2 regions of the Streptomyces sp. NPDC044704 genome follow, and region 2 is predicted to be linked to the other one. Evidence: riboswitches for the same ligand, from Rfam matches in the RefSeq annotation. Region 2 holds a riboswitch; the other holds the start of a gene.
The links. A riboswitch is a leader RNA that binds a small molecule or an ion and turns the genes downstream of it on or off. The one in region 2 is predicted to bind glycine.

Region 1 (4,997 bases), on a different contig from region 2:
GGCCAGATCATCGCGCCGCACCGCCCGCTCGCGGCGGCCTGACCGACGAGGACGACGAAGGGGCCGGTCCCGGAGCCAAAAGCTCCGGGACCGGCCCCTTCCCACGCGTCAGCGTCCTGTCACCGCATCAGGCGGGATCAGTTGTCGTACTCGTCCAGCGGCGGGCAGGAGCACACCAGGTTCCGGTCGCCGAACGCGCCGTCGATCCGGCGCACCGGCGGCCAGTACTTCTCGGCGGCCGTGACCCCGCCCGGGAAGACGGCCTCGTCCCGGGTGTACGGGTGGTTCCACTCGCCGCCCAGCGCCGCGGCGGTGTGCGGGGCGTTGGCGAGGGGGTTGTCCTCCAGCGGCCACTCGCCGCCCGCGACCCGCTCGATCTCGCCGCGGATGGCGATCATCGCGTCGCAGAAGCGGTCGATCTCGGCGAGGTCCTCGGACTCCGTCGGCTCGATCATCAGCGTGCCGGCCACCGGGAAGGACATGGTCGGCGCGTGGAAGCCGTAGTCGATCAGACGCTTGGCGATGTCGTCGACGCTCACGCCCGTCGACTTCGACAGCGGGCGCAGGTCGATGATGCACTCGTGCGCGACCAGGTTGCCCGGGCCGGTGTAGAGCACCGGGTAGTGCGGCTCCAGACGCTTGGCGATGTAGTTCGCGCCGAGTACCGCCACCTGGGTGGCGCGCTTGAGGCCCTCACCACCCATCAGGCGTACGTACGACCAGGAGATCGGCAGGATGCCCGCCGAGCCCCACGGGGCGGCCGAGATCGGGCCCACGCCCGTCTCGGGACCGGCCGTCGGCTGGAGCGGGTGGTTCGGCAGGTAGGGGGCCAGGTGCGCCCGGACACCGACCGGGCCCACGCCGGGGCCGCCGCCGCCGTGCGGGATGCAGAAGGTCTTGTGCAGGTTCAGGTGCGAGACGTCGCCGCCGAAGTGACCCGGCTTGGCCAGACCCACCAGGGCGTTCAGGTTGGCGCCGTCCACGTAGACCTGGCCGCCGGCCTCGTGCACCTGGGCGCAGATGTCGGCGACGTGCTCCTCGAACACGCCGTGCGTCGACGGGTAGGTGATCATCAGCACGGCGAGCTCGTCGCGGTACTGCTCGATCTTGGCGCGCAGGTCGTCCGCGTCCACCTCGCCGTCGTCGGCGGTCTTGACGACGACGACCTTCATGCCGGCCATCACGGCGCTCGCCGCGTTGGTGCCGTGCGCGGAGGAGGGGATGAGGCAGACGGTGCGCTGCTCGTCACCGTTGGCGCGGTGGTAGGCGCGCACGGCCAGCAGGCCGGCGAGCTCGCCCTGGGAGCCGGCGTTCGGCTGGATGGAGACCTTGTCGTAGCCGGTGACCTCGCAGAGACGTTCCTCCAGCTCCGTGATGAGCGTGAGGTACCCCTCCGCCTGCGCGACCGGGGCGAACGGGTGCAGCTGGCCGAACTCGGGCCAGGTCACCGGTTCCATCTCGGTGGTGGCGTTGAGCTTCATCGTGCAGGAGCCCAGCGGGATCATGCCGCGGTCCAGCGCGTAGTCCTTGTCCGAGAGCTTGCGCAGGTAGCGCAGCATCGCGGTCTCGGAGCGGTGCTGGTGGAAGACCGGGTGCGTCAGGACCTCGTCCGAGCGCAGCAGGCCCTCGGGGAGGGTGTCGGCCGTGGTCGCGTCGAGGGCCTCCAGGTCGGCCGAGACGCCGAAGGCGGCCCAGACGGCGTCGACGTCGGCGCGCAGGGTGGTCTCGTCGCAGGAGAGGGAGACGTGGTCGGCGTCGACCTGGAACAGGTTGACCCCGCCCTCGCGGGCGGCGGCGACGACCTCGGCGGCCTTGCCGGGAACCCGGGCGGTGACCGTGTCGAAGTACGAGCCGTGCACGATCTCGACCCCGCCCGCCGTCAGGCCCGCGGCGATCAGGGTGGCGTAGCGGTGGGTGCGGCGGGCGATCGTCCGCAGGCCGTCGGGGCCGTGGTAGACGGCGTACATGCCGGCCATGACGGCGAGCAGCACCTGCGCCGTACAGATGTTGCTGGTGGCCTTCTCGCGGCGGATGTGCTGCTCGCGGGTCTGCAGCGCGAGGCGGTAGGCCTTGTTGCCGTCCGCGTCCAGGGAGACTCCGACGAGGCGGCCGGGCAGGGAGCGGGCGTGCTTGGCCTGGACGGCCATGTAACCGGCGTGCGGGCCGCCGAAGCCCATCGGAACGCCGAAGCGCTGGGTGGTGCCGACCGCGATGTCCGCGCCCAGCTCGCCCGGCGAGGTCAGCAGGGTCAGGGCGAGCAGGTCGGCCGAGACCGCGACGATCGCGCCGAGCCCGTGCGCCTGGTCGATGACCGGCTTGATGTCCCGTACGGCACCGGAGGCGCCCGGGTACTGGACGAGCACGCCGTAGATCCCGCGCTCGGCGATCTCGGCCGGGATGCCGGCGGACAGGTCGGCGACGACGACCTCGATGCCGATCGGCTCGGCGCGGGTCTCGATCACGGCGATCGTCTGCGGCAGCGCGTCGGCGTCCACGAGGAAGACGTTGCCCTTGGCCTTGCCGACCCGGCGGGCCAGCGTCATGGCCTCGGCGGCGGCCGTGCCCTCGTCGAGGAGGGAGGCGCCGGAGGTCGGCAGACCGGTCAGGTCGGCGACGACGGTCTGGAAGTTGAGCAGCGCCTCCAGGCGGCCCTGCGAGATCTCGGGCTGGTAGGGCGTGTACGCCGTGTACCAGGCCGGGTTCTCCATGACGTTGCGCAGGATCACCGGCGGGGTGAAGGTCCCGTAGTAGCCGAGGCCGATCATCGAGGTCAGGACCTGGTTGCGGTCGGCGAGCGAACGCAGCTCGGCCAGCACCTCGGCCTCGGTCCGCGCCTCGGGCAGGTTCAGCGCCTCGGCGGTCTTGATCACATCCGGTACCGCGGCGGCGGTGAGCTCGTCCAGGGAGCCGTAGCCCACGTGGGCGAGCATCTTCGCCTGCGCCTCGGCATCCGGGCCGATGTGGCGCTGCTCGAAGGGGATGCCTCGCTCGAGCTGAGAGAGCGGAATGCGGTTGGCGGTCATTACGGAGGCCTCCTGGTCGTATGACCTGCGAGGGGCACCACGGCGCGGGCACCCGGACGGCCTCCCCCTCTGTCATCTCAACCTGAGAGCTTCACCGGGCCTCACAGGGGTCGCCCGTGGGGTCCGGCTTTCACCGTCGGTGAGGGGAGGAGCCGGCACTGCGTCCCGGCACCGCCCCTGCTTTCCAGAGTGGCCTCTTCACGTGCGGTACGTATGCCTGAGAGATTCCGGGGAGGATTTGCTCCTTCGGCGCCTCCGTCGAGCTCACTCGGAGGACTCTCCCGCACAGGGTCAACAGCCGTCACCCAGCCTACCAGCGAGGATCTGGACCCTCCCTCGAGTGGCCCCCTCCCCGGATATGCACTTTTGTAGTGATTACGGATGGAGTTGCGACCAAGTGGAGGGACCGTGCAGACCGACATCGATCCGCGCAGCCTGATCGGCCGCAAGGCATTCGACCGCAACGGCGCCAAGATCGGAACCGTGGACGAGGTCTACCTCGACGACGCCACGGGCGTTCCGGAATGGGCGGCCGTGCGGACCGGGCTCTTCGGCCGGGACGCGTTCGTCCCCCTGGAGCCCAGCGAGGTGGTGGACGACGCCCTGCGCGTGCCGTTCGAGCGCTCCCTCATCAAGGACGCCCCCGACTTCGGGGTCGGCCGTCACCTCTCCCCCGAGCAGGAGCTCCAGCTGTACCACCACTACGGCCTGGACGTGGCCCTCCCGTCGGAGTTCCGCCACGCCCCGCCCCCGCCCGCCAAGAAGCGCCGCCGCGCCGCGGGCCGCCTGACCGGACGCAGCTAGTCCTTCCGGCCGCGGCACTGGGAATCGGACGTTCCCACCAGGGGCAGCGGATCGGACGGCTCCAGCTCGGGGTCGTCCACCCGGAAGGTGCGGACCCGGCCGGGCGGGGATCCGGGCCGCTCGAACCGTACGGTCACCCGGCCCACCCCGCTGCCCTGGACCCAGCCGGGCCCGTACACCGCGTGCCGTACGTCGCTCCCGGCCGCCCAGTGCCGCGCGACGGCCGGCCCGTCCGCCCCGGGCTCCCTGGGCGCCCCGGGCGCCTCCACGGCCTCTCCCGCCGCCTCCACGGCATCGGCACCGGCATCCGCAGCCCGCGACGGTGCGTCCGCCCCCTCCGCCCCGTCCGGCGCAACGGCCCCGCTCGCGTCGCCGACCGCCGCCGCGACCCCCTCCGCCTCCGCCTCGGCGGCCAGTACCTGGGCGAAGAGGTCCTCCTGCGTGTAGTCCGCGAGGCCCGTCACGCCGACGCCGAGCAGCCGCACCCCGCCCGTGGTGTCCACGCCCTCCAGCAGCCGCGCGGCGGCCTCCCGCACCACCCCCGGATCGTCGGTGGGGCCCCGCAGGGTCTCGGAGCGGGTCAGCGTCGAGAAGTCGTAGCGCCGGACCTTCAGGACGATGGTCCGGCCCGAGTGTCCGGAGGCGCGCAGCCGCCCCACGCACCGGTCGGCGAGCCGCTGCACCTCGAAGCGGATCCGTACCCGGTCGTGCAGGTCCACGTCGAAGGTGTCCTCGACGGACACGGACTTCGCGTCGCGCTCGGCGACCACGGGCCGGTCGTCGAGGCCCAGCGCCATCCGGTAGAGCCCCGCCCCGTGCGCCTTGCCGACCATCCGGACCAGCTCGTCCTCACCGGCTTCGGCGAGTTCCCCCACGGTGGTGATCCCGGCCCGGCGCAGGTGTTCCCCGGTGGCCGGCCCGACCCCGGGCAGGGTCCGCACCGACATCGGCGCGAGCAGTTCCCGTTCGGTGCCCGGCTCGATGAGCAGCAGCCCGTCCGGCTTGGCCTCCTCGGAGGCCACCTTGGCGAGCATCTTCGACCCGGCCAGCCCCACCGAGCCGCTGAGCCCCGTGGCAGCCGTGATGTCGGCCCGCAGACGCTCCCCGGCCGCCCTGGCACCGGCCGCGTCGAAGGCGGAGCCGCCCGCCTCCAGGTCGACGAAGGCCTCG
Region 2 (4,997 bases):
ACTTGGTCGACTCCAGCTCGCCACAGGTCTCGCCCTCGGTGACGGTATCGCCGACCGCGGGGAGCTGGGCGTAGACGACGTCACCGAGCGCGTTGGCCGCGAACTCCGTGATGCCGACCGTCGCGACGCCGTCCACGGCGTCCGACAGCCACTCGTGCTCCTTGGTGTAACGCAGCTGCTGGGGGTTGCTCATGACCTGATTCTCCTGGATGCGGGGGAGTGGATACGAACAGCGGTCTCGGGTACTGAGACGCGGCCGGACGGCTTCCCGTACGGCTGGTGCACGGCTCGGCCGTGTGCGGAACTACTTCTGCCGCTTGTAGAACGGCAGGGCCACGACCTCGTACGGCTCATGCGTACCGCGAATGTCGACGCCCACGCCGGAGGTGCCGGGCGCGGCGTGCGCCGCGTCTACGTACGCCATCGCGATCGGCTTGCCCAGCGTCGGGGAGGGGGCGCCCGAGGTGACCTCGCCGATGACCTGGCCGTCGGCCACGACCGGGAAACCGGCGCGCGGGACGCGGCGGCCCTCGGCGATCAGGCCGACCAGCTTGCGCGGCGGGTTCGTGGCGGCCTTCTCGGCGGCGGCCTCCAGCGCGGCGCGGCCGACGAAGTCGCCCTCCTTCTCGAACTTCACGACCCGGCCCAGGCCCGCGTCGAACGGGGTGAGGGAGGTGGTCAGCTCGTGCCCGTACAGCGGCATGCCCGCCTCCAGGCGCAGCGTGTCGCGGCACGACAGTCCGGCCGGGACCAGGCCGACGCCCGCGCCCGCCTCGGTCAGCGCCTGCCACAGCGCGACGGCGTGCTCGGGGGAGACGAACAGCTCGAAGCCGTCCTCGCCGGTGTAACCCGTACGCGCGATCAGCGCGGGGACGCCCGCGACAGTGCCGGGCAGGCCGGCGTAGTACTTCAGGCCGTCCAGGTCGGCGTCGGTGAGGGACTTCAGGATGCCGGGGGACTCCGGGCCCTGGACGGCGATCAGCGCGTACGCGTCGCGGTCGTCACGGACCTCGGCGTCGAAGCCGGCGGCGCGCTCGGTGATCGCGTCCAGCACGACCTGGGCGTTGGAGGCGTTGGCGACGACCATGAACTCGGTCTCGCCGAGGCGGTAGACGATCAGGTCGTCCAGGATCCCGCCGTCCTCCTGACAGATGTGCGTGTAGCGGGCGCGGCCGACGCCGACGGTGGAGATGTTGCCGACCAGCGCGTAGTCCAGCACCTTGACGGCCTCGGGGCCGGTCAGGGTGATCTCGCCCATGTGGGACAGGTCGAACAGGCCGGCGCGGGTGCGCACGGCGTTGTGCTCGTCGCGCTCGCTGGCGTACCGCAGCGGCATGTCCCAGCCCGCGAAATCGGTCATGGTCGCACCGAGCGAACGGTGCAGCGCGTCGAGCGCGGTCAGGCGGGGGGCAGTGCTCATGGGTGTGGCTCCCGGGTCCCAGGGCATGACATGACGAGGACGATCCTCCCCATCTGTCATCGGAACCTGAGAGGTTCGCCGGGAGTTCCCGCGCGTACGGGGGAAATTCCACGGCTTGCACCTTGGGTGGAGCACGCGCCGACGGCCGTCGGGGGACGGTCGCGTCGCGGCTCGCTTTTCAGATCTGCCTCATCCACGCGGTACGGGGCCTGAGAGATTCAAGGGAGGTACTTGCTCCTTCGGCGCCCGCGCACGGCCTTGCGGCCCTGCCGGGACTCTCCCGCGCGGATTCAAGCGGCCGGTATGCAGTTGGTGTCCAGATGGCGCACATCATTGCACGGGACGTCCGGGAGCGGGCGGCGGGGCCCGCAAGAACGTACGAGCGGAACCGGGACCGCCGGATTACCGTCTCTTTACACTCAGTGGGCACGGGGCTTTCGCGGCCCGATTTCGGGGGGAGACACTGTGCGGAGATTCGGACTCATGACCACCACGGGAACAGTCGACGGGGTACCGGCCCAGCGGGGCCGCGGGGCGGACCCGCGCGTCCTCGTCGAAGGCGCCGGACCGGTCCGTGACCTGCGCGGACCCGCCGTGTGCGTACCGCAGCGCCTCGGTTTCCCGGCCGGGGACATCGTCGTGGTCTCCGGGCTGCCCGGCGGTGGCAAGAGCACCCTGATCAAGCGGGCCGCCCCGGGGGGTGGCATCGACTCCCAGGACGCCCGCGAGCGCTGGGAGCACCGGATGCCCGCCGCCCTCCCCTACGCCGCGTACCGGCCGCTCGTCCGCGCCGCCCACTACTGGGGCCTGTGGCGCAAGCTCGGCTCCGGCGAATCCGTAGTGGTCCACGACTGCGGGACCCAGAGCTGGGTCCGGGGCCTGCTCGCCGCCGTCGCCCGCCGCCGGGGCGGCTCCCTGCACCTGCTGCTGCTGGACACCACCGCCGAGGAGGCCCTCGCCGGGCAGGCGGCGCGGGGGCGCCGCGTGTCCGCGTACGCCTTCGCCCGGCACCGCGGCGCCGTCCGCCGGCTGCTGCGGGAGGCGGAGGCCGGTCGCCCGCCGGCCGGGTGCGCCTCCGCGATCCTGCTGGACCGCCGCTCGGCCGCCGCCGTGACCTCCATCGCCTTCCACGGCTGACTCCGCTTCCCCGGCCGGCTCCGGCCGGCGCGCCCCTTGCCGATAGCCTCGGCAGCACATCGGCGGGACATACGGAGGGCAGGGGCACATGCAGGGCAGCGGCTGGCCGGCGAACGAGTTGGAGCAGGTGCTCGGGGCGGCGCTCGGGCAGACGGACGCCGGGGAGCGGATCCTGGAGGTCCTCGGGCGCAGCCCGGTCTGGGTACCGCTGCCCCAGGGCGGCAGCCCCGAGCAGGGGAGCCTCGACCTGCCCACGATGCTGATCGGCGGGGAGGCGTACGTCCCCGTCTACAGCTCCGAGGCACAGTTCCGCTTCTGCGCCGGGCCCGGCATGGCCTTCGCCGTCGCCCCCGCCGTGGAGTTCGCCCGCGGCCTGCCCCCGCAGCTCGGCATCGCCGTGAACCCGGAGGGGGCCGTCGGGGTGCCGCTGCCCCCGGCCGCCGTCGCCGAGCTGTGCCGCACGGGACGGACCCCGCTCGACGGCCCGGCCACCGGCGGGCGCGTCCGGCTCTTCGAGCCCGACTGGCAGGAGGACCCGGTCGACTTCCTGGCCGCCGCCGCGGAGGAGTTCCGCGCCACCGGGGTGGTCGCCGCCGCGTACCGCTGCCTGGCCAGCGTGGAGGGCGGGGCCCCCGAGCTGTACGTCGGTGTCCGCCTGGTGGGATGGGATCCCGAGGTCCGGGCCGCCCCGCTGGAGGCCCTCGGACGGGCCCTGGCCCGCGTACCGGCGCCCTGGCCCGTGCAGTTGATCCTCCTCGACGCCGCCGAGGACCCGGTCACGGAGTGGATTCGTGAGCGCGTACGCCCCTTCTACCTCCCGTAGCGCCGCTTAAGCTGGTTGGTACGTGTGGACGACGGGCGGACGAAGAGGGGTACCGGGTGAGTGCGTCAGGCACGGCCGCGGCCGGGCAGGTCGAGCACATGCTGCGCCAGGTGACTCCCGGGCGCTATGAGAGCTACGAGTCATTCCTGCACGCCCTCGCGGAGGGCCGGCTGTGGATGCTGCTGTGGCAGGGGCAGCCGGGCTCGCCGGACGCCCAGTACGGCGGCATGGAGGTCGAGGGCCTCGGCTACGCGCCCTGCGTGACCTCCCCGCAGGAACTGGCCGCGAGCGGCTGGAACCGCGGCTACGAGGTGGTCACCGGCCGGGACATCGCCCGCGCCCTCTACCCGGACCGCTGGGGCCTGTGGGTCAACCCGCACGCCCAGGGCGGCGGGCTCGGCGTGCCCTGGGCCGACCTGCGGCGCGTCGCCACCGGCCTGGACCGGATGCCGGCGGGCCCGCTGCGGCTCTCCGAGCCCTCCCTGGAGCTGCCGCAGTTCTACGGGCTGCTGACCCGCCACGCGCACCGCACGCCCGCCGTGCGCTCGCTGCGCCGCGCCTGGGTGCAGCCCTCGCTGGGGTCGGCGTACCTGGCGGTGGGGCTCGACCTCTACGACGCCTCCGCGCCCGCGCTGGAATCCGTACGGGAGATGATGCGGCAGTCGGTCGGGGCGGTGCCCGAGGGGGTGCCCGTGTGCACGGTCGCGCTGGCCGACGAGCACGACCCGGTGGCGATGTGGCTGCGCGCGCAGACCCGCCCGTTCTACGACCGGGAGGGCCAGGCGGCGGTCTACTAGGACCGCCGACGAACCGGGCGGGACGCTCCGAGGGGCGTTCACCGGGTCACCTACAGGGAAACCGGGCACCTGCCCGGACTCTGGGACGGACATGTCCGGCGACATCGGGCCGCCGGGAACCACGGTTCCCGGCGGCCTTCGCCTTGTCCGGATTTCATCACTGATGGGCATCCAATTGGCGTGGTAGTCCTGTGAGTTGGGCGTGATGTCCGTTTGCGTACCGAACGGCCGGTCTTGCTCCGCTGAGCCGCCAGCGGAGTCCGGATAACGGGAACCCACGCGTCAGATCACGGTTGCGCATCCATTCATCTGCGGGTCTGGCGGCTGGTCGAGCGCCCGATGAAGACTCCCCACCCAAGAGCCGGTCAGTCCTCCAGGACCCGGTTCGGTACGTGGACTTCGCTTGTTGTTTCGCACGGCACTTCCCGCACTTTCCGCACTTCAGCTGCTCCGCACCCGCACTCCGCACGCGTTCTGCGTGTACCACGCACTCCGAGCGCCACTCCGCACCAACGCCGCCACAGCGGCGGGCATGGGCCGGCTACCCGTCGGCCGAGAGGGGTCCCCACCACGATGACGGCACCACTGCACGACACGAGCGCGGAAACACCCGCACCCGTGTCCGTAGCCGACGTCCCTGCCAAGGCCATCGAAGGCCGCTCGCCCGGTCGCATCGCCTGGATGCGGCTCAAGCGTGACAAGGTCGCGCTGACCGGCGGCGTGGTCGTGATCCTCCTGATCCTGGTGGCGGTCTTCGCGCCGCAGATCGTGAGCCTGCTGGGCCACCCGCCCAACGAGTTCCACGAGGACATGATCGACC

Region 1: linked by a shared signal. The riboswitch ahead of gcvP (aminomethyl-transferring glycine dehydrogenase) and the one ahead of gcvT (glycine cleavage system aminomethyltransferase GcvT) in region 2 are both predicted to bind glycine.

What each region holds. Positions count from the first base shown of each region.
Region 1 is NZ_JBWKGY010000002.1:9,346-14,342, reverse strand. It holds gene AC07B0_RS04385 (DUF5999 family protein) at 1-42, shown strand, start outside; gene gcvP (aminomethyl-transferring glycine dehydrogenase) at 138-3,023, opposite strand; glycine riboswitch at 3,083-3,217, opposite strand; glycine riboswitch at 3,219-3,317, opposite strand; gene AC07B0_RS04375 (PRC-barrel domain-containing protein) at 3,432-3,827, shown strand; gene AC07B0_RS04370 (DNA polymerase IV) at 3,824-4,997, opposite strand, start outside.
Region 2 is NZ_JBWKGY010000007.1:153,550-158,546, forward strand. It holds gene gcvH (glycine cleavage system protein GcvH) at 1-193, opposite strand, end outside; gene gcvT (glycine cleavage system aminomethyltransferase GcvT) at 305-1,420, opposite strand; glycine riboswitch at 1,609-1,713, opposite strand; gene AC07B0_RS19470 (AAA family ATPase) at 1,904-2,557, shown strand; gene AC07B0_RS19475 (enhanced serine sensitivity protein SseB) at 2,646-3,380, shown strand; gene AC07B0_RS19480 (enhanced serine sensitivity protein SseB C-terminal domain-containing protein) at 3,437-4,177, shown strand; gene AC07B0_RS19485 (ABC transporter permease) at 4,751-4,997, shown strand, end outside.